DNA from 4 places in the Alteromonas sp. S005 genome. Region 1 is predicted to be linked to each of the others. Evidence: predicted binding sites of a transcription regulator. Region 1 holds the regulator's gene; each other region holds the start of a gene.
What was found. Region 1 encodes sigma-54, which starts transcription at its own class of promoters, with help from an activator protein. Its sites were predicted from a motif close to GTTGGCACGNNNNTNGNNT; they were not measured.
Positions count from the first base shown of each region.

Region 2: V7R55_RS02610 (PEP-CTERM sorting domain-containing protein) is a predicted target of sigma-54. The motif match lies at 1,528-1,546, and genes of this name have one in related genera.
Region 3: dps (DNA starvation/stationary phase protection protein Dps) is a predicted target of sigma-54. The motif match lies at 1,479-1,497, and genes of this name have one in related genera.
Region 4: glnK (P-II family nitrogen regulator) is a predicted target of sigma-54. The motif match lies at 1,687-1,705, and genes of this name have one in related genera.

Region 1 covers NZ_JAZETN010000005.1:21,057-24,249, forward strand. Annotated here, with positions in the region: gene lptB (LPS export ABC transporter ATP-binding protein) at 1-431, shown strand, start outside; gene V7R55_RS08110 (RNA polymerase factor sigma-54) at 505-1,986, shown strand; gene hpf (ribosome hibernation promoting factor) at 2,017-2,304, shown strand; gene ptsN (PTS IIA-like nitrogen regulatory protein PtsN) at 2,318-2,761, shown strand; gene rapZ (RNase adapter RapZ) at 2,845-3,193, shown strand, end outside.
Region 2 covers NZ_JAZETN010000001.1:637,125-640,317, reverse strand. Annotated here, with positions in the region: gene V7R55_RS02615 (FAD-binding protein) at 1-1,491, shown strand, start outside; gene V7R55_RS02610 (PEP-CTERM sorting domain-containing protein) at 1,598-2,572, shown strand; gene V7R55_RS02605 (tetratricopeptide repeat protein) at 2,859-3,193, shown strand, end outside.
Region 3 covers NZ_JAZETN010000018.1:58,252-61,444, reverse strand. Annotated here, with positions in the region: gene V7R55_RS17245 (fatty acid cis/trans isomerase) at 1-333, shown strand, start outside; gene nadK (NAD(+) kinase) at 424-1,299, shown strand; gene dps (DNA starvation/stationary phase protection protein Dps) at 1,559-2,068, shown strand; gene recN (DNA repair protein RecN) at 2,412-3,193, shown strand, end outside.
Region 4 covers NZ_JAZETN010000015.1:39,038-42,230, reverse strand. Annotated here, with positions in the region: gene V7R55_RS15555 (ammonium transporter) at 2-1,249, opposite strand; gene glnK (P-II family nitrogen regulator) at 1,282-1,620, opposite strand; gene V7R55_RS15545 (hypothetical protein) at 1,863-2,705, shown strand; gene V7R55_RS15540 (AraC family transcriptional regulator) at 2,711-3,193, opposite strand, start outside.

The DNA.
Region 1 (3,193 bases):
TCATGGCCATTTTGCAAACCCGTAAAGATTTAAATTCACAACAGCAGGAAGAAGAAGCGGACGCACTACTTGATGAATTTAATATCAACCATATACGTAATAGTACGGGAATGAGTTTGTCAGGGGGAGAACGGCGTCGCGTAGAGATTGCTCGCGCTCTGGCAGCAAAACCACAATTTATTTTGTTAGACGAACCATTTGCCGGTGTTGATCCAATATCAGTTAATGATATAAAGAAGATAATACAGCATCTGCGAGATAGGGGTATTGGTATCCTTATCACGGACCATAACGTACGTGAAACATTGGATGTTTGCGAAAAAGCGTACATTGTGAGTCATGGCGAGCTTATTGCGCAAGGAACTGCGGAACAGGTTTTAAGTAATCAAAAAGTAAGGGACGTATACCTAGGCGAACAATTCAGGCTATAGTTAGTGTAACCGAATTGTCATTTTTCAGTTTCGCTCTGGTATATTTAATTTAGAGCATTTAAATAAGACGTAGATGAAACCATCTTTACAGCTAAAATTTAGCCAACAACTTACCATGACACCTCAGCTGCAGCAGGCTATTAAGCTGCTGCAGCTTTCTACGCTTGATCTCCAGCAAGAGATTCAAGAAGCGCTCGACTCTAATCCGCTTTTAGAAGTGGAAGAAGGTAGCGACGAGCCACAAGTAGAAAAGAACAATGTCGATAGTGACGATAGCGCTGCTGAAGCGACAGCTTCTGCATCAAGCGACACGCTAGAAGCAGGAGATGCACTGGAGAAGAACGACCTTCCCGATGAGCTGCCTATCGACAGCACCTGGGACGAGTACTACTCCGCCTCTTCTGCGCCTGCGCCTGGCCCGTCTAATGATGACGAACAAATCTTCCAAGGTGAAACTACCGAAGACATCCAAGAGCATTTGCTTTGGCAAATGCGCCTGACTCATTTTTCAGATACTGACCGCGCTATTGCCACAGCTATTATCGACTCAATTGACGAGTCGGGTTATCTAACCGTAACCCTTGACGATATCTTAGAAGCGGTTAATGACGATGACTTAGAAGAGCCTATCGAGATGGACGAAATCGAATGTGTGCTTAAGCGCATTCAGATGTTCGACCCCATTGGTTCGGGTTCCCGTAACCCTCAGGAATGTCTTATGGTGCAATTGCGCCAGTTCTCGGACGACACCCCTTGGCTCACTGAAGCAAAGCAGCTTATCGAGGAATATTCGGACTTACTGAGCAGTAAAGACTACCGCACGCTTATGCGTAAGAGCCGATTGAAAGAGGATCAGCTACGCGAAGCAATGCGTTTACTTCAAACCTTGAATCCTCGTCCAGGTAGTGCTTTAGTTACTAAAGAGCCTGAGTATGTCATACCTGATGTTTCAGTAACTAAGAAAAATGGCCGTTGGGTGGTTGAACTGAACCCTGACAGCCTGCCTAAACTAAGCGTAAACCAACAGTATGCTGCGATGAGTCGCCGTGCTAAGAACAGTAGCGATTCACAATTCATCCGCTCGCACATGCAAGAGGCTAAGTGGTTCATAAAGAGCCTTGAATCTCGTAACGATACCTTGATGAAGGTTGCAAATTGCATTGTGCAGCAACAAATGGGCTTTTTTGAGCACGGCCCGGAAATGATGAAACCAATGGTGCTAAATGATGTCGCAGAAATGGTAGATATGCACGAATCCACTATTTCACGTGTGACAACGCAAAAATACATGCATACGCCCCGTGGTATCTTCGAGTTGAAGTATTTCTTTTCAAGCCACGTTGCAACCGAGTCAGGTGGTGAATGTTCATCCACAGCGATTCGTGCATTGATCAAGAAGTTAGTGGCTGCGGAAAATCCTAGCAAGCCGCTAAGTGATAGCAAGATTGCTTCGTTGTTGGCCGAGCAAGGCATAAAAGTCGCTCGGCGAACAATAGCAAAATACCGGGAATCGTTATCGATCCCGCCGTCGAACCAACGCAAAAGCCTTATCTAACCGGGCTTAATAATATAAGGAAGACGAAATATGCAAATCAACCTTACTGGTCATCATGTCGAAATCACCGACTCTTTGCGTAATTATGTCGATACGAAGTTCAGCAAACTTGAACGTCACTTTGATCACATTTCTAATGTGCATGTCATCCTGAACGTTGAAAAATTAAATCAAAAAGCTGAAGCGACTGTTCATTTAAGTGGCGCTGAAGTATTCGCATCCTCAGAAAATACCGACATGTATGCGGCGATTGACAGCATGGTTGATAAACTCGACCGGCAGGTAATCAAGCATAAGGAAAAACTGAAAAAACATTAGTAGTTAATTAAGCATGGATATACAAGCCATCGTAAGTCTGGACCGCACCGAGTGTGCGGTTCAGTGTAATAGTAAAAAGCGAATTCTTGAGATCATCGCTGATATCGCTGCCAAGCATAACGATAACATCGACCAGGCAACGGTTCTAAATAGCTTGATGGCTCGAGAACGTATGGGTAGTACGGGTATTGGAAACGGCATAGCACTGCCTCACGGTCGCCTGGCTGGCCTTGATAAGGTGATAGCAATTGTTGTAACCAGCACGCCTGCTATCAACTTCGATGCCCTAGATGAAAAGCCTGTAGATATTTTTTTTGCACTTCTCGTTCCCGAAGAGCAAACCGAAGGACACCTTCAAACATTAGCTACCGTTGCTGGCAAGCTAAGCGACAAAGAAACCATTAAAACAATACGACGTGCAACAAACAGCGACGAAATTATTTCTGCATTAAGTTAGACAATAAGCGCTTAAACATTATAGGCAGGCGCTTAAATCAACAACGCGTATGTGATGAAACCAGAATATAAGGGAGAGTTTAGGTGAAGCTGATCATAATCAGTGGTCGTTCAGGGTCTGGTAAGTCTGTCGCACTTCGCGCATTAGAAGACTTAGGTTATTACTGTGTTGATAATATCCCAGTTAATTTGCTTCCTACCCTTACCCATACTGTTGTTGATGAATACGATCAAGTTGCGGTAAGTATTGACGTAAGAAACTTACCCAAAAATCCTGATGATTTGGTAGAGATTCTAGACTACCTGCCTTCTTCTTGGTCTATGACTATAGTGTACATCGACGCAAGCGATGATGTACTGGTTAAGCGGTTTAGCGAAACGCGCCGTCTTCACCCTTTAGCCAAGCTAAATAAGTCTCTCTCAGAAGCTATTA
Region 2 (3,193 bases), on a different contig from region 1:
TCAATCCACCCCTTCAGTAAGGGTGCTAATCTAGGCTATGGTGGTCAAGAACCCTATGATCCAAACTGCGTTGCTTTAGATTTAAGCGCTTTCAAAAGAATAAGCGGCTATAAGAAAACAAGCGGACAAATAACAGTAGAGCCTGGGGTGTCGCAGGAAGCGATTAGTGAGTATTTGACAATAAACGGTGGTGTTCATATACATGACACTACTGGAGCACCTAAATTCGCGAGTGTTGTTGGTAACTATCTTGAGCGAGGTTTTGGGCATACACCAATGGCTGAGCACGCTAAAAATATCCTCCATGCAGAAATTATAACTCCCAATAATAAAGGAGAACCACCTTCACATTTTGTAACTTCGACCGACGGCACATCGTTTGAAATTAACGGGAAAATGCTATCCAGAACCTATAGCATTGGCCCTGACCTGACGGGAATCGTAATTCAAAACAATGTTGCAATTGTAACAAGCCTTACCATAAAGCTTTTAAAAAAGCCTGATTGTTTCGTTGCTTACTTCATACCATTTAAAAAAGATGACATTGAGCAAATGATTGATACTTGTGCGCTCCTGAGAAAACAAAACACCATACACAGTGCCGCACACATTGGAAACAACATGAAGACACTACAATTGCTTGCCGTAGAATTTCCAGAGCTAATTAAATCTTATAGTTATGATGAGTTAGACAAGTTAATCCACAAATTCGGCCTTGATGATTGGACGCTTTCTGGAGGAATGTACGGTACACAAAACCAAATAAACGCACATACTAAAGATCTAAAAGCCGCAATGAAGAAGTTAGGTGTAAAACCTTTATTCATTGATGAAAAAAAGCTTCGCTTTATAAAAAAAACATTGTCTCTTCCAGATAGTCTTAACAATGCTTTAGTTAAAAAACTGATTACTAGTGATAGCAGAATTTTAAGAAAAATAGGTGCCAAACTTGCCTTAAGAAAAAGCCTATTAGAATTGTGTAAGATAAAGCAAGGAATTCCTAGCAATGAATTTCTTCGAACTATCTACTGGAGAAACCTACACAAGTTGGAAGATTCAGTCCCAAATCCAAGTAAGGATAAAGTTGGCTTATTGTGGGGAGCGCCTTGCTCTGAGATATCGAGCAAAAACTTTAAATTAATTACTTCTATTATGAATGAAACATGTAAGAAGTATGATTTGGAATGTCCAATATCAATAACCCTCATAAATGAAAGGACAATGGAGTGTGTATTGTCTCTTTCATGGGATAGACAAAAAGAGAAAGAGGAAGAACAAGCTTTAGTTTGCTATCAAGAAATAATGCTCAAGTGTGCTTCCATGGGCTTCCTTCAATATAGAATGTCTACGCTTTCCAATCACTTTCTAAATCGTCAGCATTTACCGCTGCCTATTGAACTCCCCGAGCTTAAATCGTGTTTTGATCCTTGCAATGTAATCTCACCTTCAAAGTATCAATTAGTGTCTAAAAATTTTACAAAAAAAAATTAGAAACAACATAAAACAAGAAAAATCAAAAACTTAACAAGTGGCACGCCGTATGCTTGTTTTTACAGCGTAAAACAGACCTACTGTTCAAAACAACGGAGCGTGGAAAATGAAATTTGCAACAACTATCAAGTATGCAGCGATTGCGGGAGCACTTGCTACAACTTCAAATGCGACTGCTGGTGTGTCTGCAACAGCCTACTTAGAATTAAACAACTTAATTGTACAAGTCGACACTGACGGTAATTTTACTCCTGAGAATGTTAATCCATTAGATTTTATAGCAGTAGTTGTAGATGCGGGCTCTCGCGAAGTTAACACCTTTTCAAATTATAATGGTGAACTTGCTTCTGACGCACCACCAAAGTTCGAAGCTACAGAGGCAGCGAACGCTCAACTAGTGTGCTCTGGCTCTTCTTGCGGCGTTTTAGGTTTATCAGATAACATGCAGTCAGTAGACTCTGGTAATATCGTCGCCAGCGATGCGTTCAATTTTGCAGCCGCAGATGTAAATGTTTCTGGGAGCGCGCTTGGAACGGGGGCATCTGGTTTCACATACGCAGATGCAGGTATTTCAGGTGGAAATAATGAAACTGCCGCAGCAACTAGCAATATTGCGAACGATATTATAACGCGGATGACATTTACAACGCTCGCTTCTATTAACGTTCGCTTTCAAGCTTTTATGGATTATTTAATAGATGCAATAATTTCAGACGATATTGCAGCTGATCCTACAATTAAAGGTTCTGCGTCTGCAAAAGCGACTTTTGGGTTAGAGCTATCTAACTCTGATACAGGAGCCGCTGTAGATATTGACAGTACTAACGGAGGGGATGGTCTGACATTTGGCGATAATGCCCAGGATAGAGTTGGTAGAGGTAATCTTGTGTCCTTCTCTGGTAACGACGAAGAGTTTCTCTCTGGTTGGGCCACTCTGGCGGCGAACACAGAGTACCAGTTGGTTATTACCCAAACGTCAAATGTTCAGGCTAGCTTGGTCCCTGCGCCAACGACCTTAGCGATTGCGGCTTTTGGCCTATTGGGCTTAGGTATGACAGCTCGCCGAAAAAAGTACATGTAAGATTTTGATCTTTTTAAAAGCCGGATAACACTCCGGCTTTTTTCCCATCTCTCGCCTTGAAAAAGTTTTAGGCAATGACACCATTATTACTAGAGAATAAAATTGCAGCGCTAGACATACAGAGCGTCTTACACATTCAATTTAAACCTACAGTAATTGATTGCTTTGGAAAAGACTGAATTACTTACGACCAGCCTTAAACCAAACTACGCAATAGTACATCTTGTTACTTAAAGCAAACCACGATATCTTAACAAAAGAATTCACGGACGTCAGATGTATTAAAATGCTCAAAAATAATATTCGATTTGCCACTGCTCTAGCCTTACTGACTTGTATTGGATGCACTCCAGAGGTTCAACAGGATTATATTCAAGACACCAAATCTGCACTCGAAAAAGGGCAGACAAAAAAGGCTGAATTAGTAATAAAACAAGCATTGAGTGAAAAACCTACATCGAGCCTCAGATTATTGCTTACGGAGGTTTACTTGGTCAACGGCAACATAATTGGTGCCAAGCAGCAACTCGAAAAGGTAGAAGTTGAGACTCTTCTCCCTTCTGAGCAAAGCAAAGCCGAGACTTTGAATGTCCATTTAGCAGTTCTCAGTTTTGATGGCAC
Region 3 (3,193 bases), on a different contig from region 1:
CTCAGAAACAGTGCTCACTATAATGTAAACAGTCTGTTCGATGAAGAGGAAAACCGCGAACCATCTAAAGACTCAATTACTCTAGTGCATGGACTTTTGGGTAGCTATCCCGATGCGTTTTGGTATATCAACGCTTCTGACGTCACTGCATCAATAGAAAAGCTGAAAACAATTAAAAGTGAGGCTGATTACCAAGCCTTGCTCGACAATGTCGCTATGCGCCGAACAAACCCTAATTTTTGGGCTTTTAGCGACAAATTGATTCAGTGGTCTAGCGAGCACTACCCTATTGAAGGCGGCCTGCTTGATTATAATCGATTAGAAGATCGCTAAACCTGGCACTCTGCAACGTTTTACGCTTTTCTTTTGCAAAATACCTGTGCTAATGTCCGACCATTGGAAATGAAAGGACATTAGCACTCCATGCCCTATCAAACCGTTGCTTTAATTGGAAAACCTCAGCACGCTGCAACTCATGACAGCTTAAATATTCTTGCCGAATATTTACTCGCCAAAGGCTGCAAATTACTCGTTGAGGAAAGTATTGCTGAAGAGCTTGAAACTGAAAACGTTAAAAGTTGTAACCTTGTCACTATTGGTAAAGAGGCTGATCTTGCTGTTGTAGTAGGTGGTGACGGCAGCATGCTTGGCGCTGCGCGTGTACTGGCGCGTTTTGACATTCACGTTGTAGGCGTAAACCGCGGTAATCTCGGATTTTTAACAGATATTCACCCTGATGATATTGTTCAACAGCTTGACCTTATCTTTGATGGCGACTGCGTGGTTGAAGAGCGCTTCTTATTAGAAGTAGAAGTTTATCGGCACGAAAAGCTTAAAAGTAACAACTCTGCCGTAAACGAAGTGGTGCTGCACCACGGCAAAGTTGCTCATATGATGGAATTTGAAATTTATATCGATGAACAATTCGTATTCAGTCAGCGTAGCGACGGATTAATTGTCGCCACACCTACAGGCTCGACTGCATACTCCCTATCTGCCGGTGGCCCTATCATTATGCCAAAGCTGGATGCACTAACGCTGGTGCCTATGTTTCCTCACACACTGAGCAGTCGGCCCATTGTTGTTGATGCTGACAGTCAAGTATCGATGAAAGTATCAAAGGTTAACAGTGACTCGTTGCAAGTGAGTTGCGATAGCCATATTGTTCTACCCGTACTTCCCGGTGATGAAATTCGCATTAACAAGAGCGTAGACAAGCTTCATCTTGTTCATCCTAAAGGCTACAGCTATTTCAACGTACTTCGCAAAAAGCTAGGTTGGGGCAGTAAGCTTTACTAGCCTTATTCCCCATTCTTCTCACCTAACGTGCATTTATTACATTAGCCTGTAGCTTTTTCTTAGTCGCTACAGGCTTGAAAAATAAAGATTTTTTAATCTTGTTAAATTTCCCCAGTTAAAACTTGTACTTATAAAAATCTCAGATTTCGGCATACCCGTTGCAACTGTCAAAGTAAGTCGTTGGCACAGGGTCAGTGAAATTTTGACCCTCTTGATGTTTTTCATCGTGCTAATTTATTTGCATTCAATAGGAGATATCATGAGTAACACCAATATCAAATTTACAGCCCCCGGAATGGATAACGATGCTGCTGCCAAAACAATCAAGGTATTGGATCAGCGATTGGTTGCACTATTAGATTTACAGTTAACGTTGAAGCACATTCATTGGAATGTAGTAGGACCAAATTTTATTGGGGTACATGAAATGTTAGACCCTCAGGTTGATGCGGTACGTGAAATGACCGATACCATTGCCGAGCGAATCGCTACACTCGGTGGCGTACCCAAAGGCACACCAAAAGCCATCGTTGAAGGTCGTAGCTGGAAAGACTATGAACTAGGTAAAGGCTTAGTACTTGATCACCTTAAAGCGCTAGATGCCGTGTACGATGGCGTAAATGGTGACCATAGAAAAGCGCTAGAGCTACTCGGTGAAATTGACCCAGTATCGGAAGATATGATCACCGGTCAGCTAGCCGACTTAGAACAATTTCAGTGGTTCGTCCGCGCCCACATTGAATCTGGAAGTGGCGAATTACAGCAATAAGGTTCAACTAATGAATTTTAGATAGTCATCTGGCTATCTTTAATTTAATCAAAGTTGAAACTTCAAAGGAGAGCCTAGGCTCTCCTTTTTGCTATCGAATTTTCACTTAGATTAGTACTGTATAAAGTTCCGTAGAGCACGTATTCACACTAGTTTCACTTCTACAGGTTACTCGTAACCCCACATAATCCACCAAACTTATAACACTGATTTTAATAAGTTTATTAAAGTACTCCTTAATATTTACGCAATTTTTTCTCGACTTAACTTTACACAGCTAAAATACTGTATATATTATCAGTTACTGTATATATCATCATGTTCAACTTATTCGAGTGTGGTTATGTTAGCGCATCTTTCTATTTCAAATTTTGCTGTTGTAAAACAATTGTCGGTTCAACTGGAAAACGGGCTTACTGCAATAACCGGTGAAACCGGCGCAGGTAAATCAATTGCTATTGATGCGTTAAGCTTATGCTTAGGTGAACGTGCCGACGCAAATGCAGTGCGTAAAGGAAGTACGAAAGCTGAAATCATCGCACACTTTTCCTTGAGCGGTAACGCATTAGCTAAAACCTTTCTCGACGAGCATGAGCTCACCTCTGACGAGGATGAAAATAGTTGCTTTATTCGCAGAGTTATTTCTAAAGAAGGTCGCTCAAAAGCGTTTATCAATGGCATTCCCGCTTCACTTCAGCAGTTAAAAGGCTTAGGGCAGTATCTATTGGCCATTCACGGCCAAAACACCCACCTCCAATTGCTTAAAGAAGATCATCAAAGAGAACTGGTCGACGGTTACGCTAAGCATGATGAGCTGTTAGCGCAAGTTACAGAAACTCACACAATCTGGCGTGATAAGCAACGCACGCTAAAAACACTTCAAGAGCAAGCGCAGCAGCGAGAAGATAGAATTCAGCTGTTAACGTATCAGGTTCAAGAACTTGATGAGTTTGCTATTGAAGAAGGCGAGTTCGAAGAGTTGGAAATAGAGCACAAACGTTTAAGCAATGGACAAAGCCTTTTAGAACAAGCGCAGACCAGCGTTTACAATTTATACGAAAATGATGAAGGCAATGCATTATCGGTGATTCAAAGCAGCATTGAACGCTTGGGCGAATTAGAAGC
Region 4 (3,193 bases), on a different contig from region 1:
CTTACGAGCGGCCGCTTGTAAAGTCTGGGTATGCTTCCAGACCACACTCGCTCATGTCTACGCCGTCGAACTCTTCTTCTTCGCTCACACGTACACCCATTACCGCTTTAATCACTAGCCATACCACTAAGCTCACTACGAATACCCATACAAAGATAGTCGCGGCGCCGATTAGCTGACCAGAGATGCTTGAACCATCATTTGTGAAAGGTACAAGGATTAGACCTAGTAGACCAACAACACCGTGAACTGAGATAGCGCCCACTGGATCGTCAATCTTAAGTTTATCTAGGGCAACAATGCTAAGCACTACTAGGATACCGCCTAGACCACCAAATAGAGTTGCCTGAAGAGGCGTTGGTGTAGATGGCTCTGCCGTGATAGCAACAAGACCAGCTAGCGCACCGTTAAGCACCATAGTTAGGTCAGCTTTACCGAATAGAATGCGTGCTACGATAAGTGCAGCAATAGCACCACCGGCAGCTGCAGCATTTGTGTTCATAAATACGATAGCAACGGCGTTTGCGCTTTCAACAGTTGCAGTAGCCAGTACTGAACCACCGTTAAAACCGAACCAACCCATCCAAAGGATAAATGTACCTAGAGTCGCTAGCGGCAGGTTAGCACCAGGGATAGCATTTACTTTGCCGTCTGCAGTGTATTTACCTTTACGGGCACCAAGTACAAGCACACCAGCAAGGGCAGCAGCTGCACCAGCCATGTGAACAATACCAGAACCAGCGAAGTCAGAGAAACCTAGGTCGCCAAGGGTATACATACCGAACACCGCTTCGCCGCCCCATGTCCAAGCGCCTTCCATTGGATAGATGAAACCCGTCATAACAACTGCGAATGCTAGGAATGCCCAAAGCTTCATACGCTCAGCAACCGCACCAGATACGATAGACATTGCTGTAGCAACAAAAACTACTTGGAAGAAGAAGTCAGCAGAAGGTGCGTATGTTGCTGGATCTTCAGCTACACCTGTTGCGCCGTCACCCATGATACCGCTTAGGAATGGACCCCAGTCGCCACCGCCATACATAATACCGTAGCCACAAATCATGTACATGGTGCAAGCAATTGCAAATAGTGCCACGTTTTTAGTTAGAATTTCTGTGGTGTTTTTCGCTCGAACTAGACCAGCTTCGAGCATCGCAAAGCCTGCAGCCATCCACATAACCAGTGCACCGCAGATTAGAAAATAAAAGGTATCTAGCGCATACCCAAGTTCAAAAGTGATTTCCATTATGGTTTTCTCCGCAAAAATATCGTTGTGGCTTACAGCGCGTCGCTATCCGACTCACCAGTTCGAATACGAACGGCGTGTTCAAGGTCGTAAACAAACACCTTGCCGTCTCCAATCTTGCCTGTTTTGGCAGCGCCAACGATGGCTTCTACCAGGCGCTCTACCTGATCATCCTGAACAGCAATTTCCAGTTTGACTTTAGGTAGAAAATCCACCTGATATTCCGCTCCGCGGTAAAGTTCAGTGTGTCCTTTTTGACGTCCAAAACCTTTCACTTCGGTAACGGTCAATCCGTCAATACCGATTTCTGAAATGGCTTCACGAACGTCATCTAGCTTGAACGGCTTGATGATCGCTGTAACTAGTTTCATGAGTTGCTCCCAGTTTATTTTGGTTATTCTGTGATTTATGGTCGTGTTTCCAACTACGGAAAGGTAAACCAAGAGCCATGCCACAAATGATTAGCCATAAAAATCAAACACATATGAGCAAACGCTTCAATAACGCACACAAATAATGCACACTAATGGTGCACCGTTAAAAATTTGCCCAATTTTGAAGCGGTATGAGGTTGAGGTAAGGTGAGAAGACTAAAAAGTGCGATGAAATTAGGATGGAACTATTCGATAGAGACCATGGTCTGTTGTTTACTATGACGACTATCACCCCATCTTTCTTTGCGCCTGAGCGCAGCATTGAACACCATTCCGTTGCAAAGAAAACGGCGTGGCGATCGCTACTAATTTCAGGCTGTGTACATATATTTGGAGTGATTTTGGTTGTCATACTTTCTCAGTTAAGTATTGATAACCAAAAAGAGCGTATAAACGTTTTAGAGCAAAGCTCAGAGATAAAAGCCCGCCTGTATTATCCTCCAATGCCCCAACCTCAAGCTACAGAAACTAAGCAGATTGAACGCCTGAATGAGACACTGAACACGGCGCTTAAACCAGACGTATCTCAAAGCATGCAAACTACTGATAGTAAAGCTAAATCACCAAAAAAAGATGAAATCCCACAAAAGGTAAACGCAGAACCTGAAACACAGCGAAAACCGATAAAAACTAAGCCGAACGATACGCCACCGTCCCCTACTATTTCGAACAATGCAAATCGACGTGCAGGCACGTTTAACTTATCGGTCAAAGACGGAGCTGCTCGTTATTTTGAAAACTATAACAACAACAAAGTAGCTGAAGAAGCTGAACAAGCATCAAGAGAATTTCAAGAGCGTAAAAATAGCCCTAGACTAGAAGGCCCAAGTACAGGGCAAATGCAGGCCGTTGAAAATAAACGCCCATCTAAACGCGTTAATTGCAGCGGGACTGCGAATAAAACACTCGCTTTTTTAAGCGGTATTGCCGGCGGTACCTTAGAATGCACCAAAATGGGCGATCACGACCGTTTTATTGATGCCAGAGTCAATAAAACTACCAAAAACGAAGGCGGAAACTAGCTCGATTACTTCCTTTTAAAGAACTTAGGTGGTTGCCCAAAATACGCTTTGAATCGCCGGCTAAATGCTGCAACATCTTCATACCCCGTTATCTGAGCTATGCTAGACATTGGTGTATCGGTATTCCTAAGCAATGCTTTGGCTTTCTCCATTCTTATCTTCACTAAGTAATCACGTAAGCTAAGACCAGTGGCTTGTTTAAACCGATTTTTAAATTGCGTATTTCCCATACACGCCATCTCAGAAAGCAACTGCAACGAATGTGATGCCCCTAAATCACCGTGTATGTGGCTTATTACTTGAGTGATCCGCTTATCTGTTCCCGCACCCACTTCACTTTTAGCCAGAAGCACCTGAAATAAGGCGGTCATTTCATCCTGTCCGTCAACCGCGTAATTCGTTAATTGCACTTCGATAAAGCTTAAGAAAGCTTGAAGGGCGGTATTAACCTGAAAGATAGGGCTTCGTTTGTCTTTTAACTGCTCAGG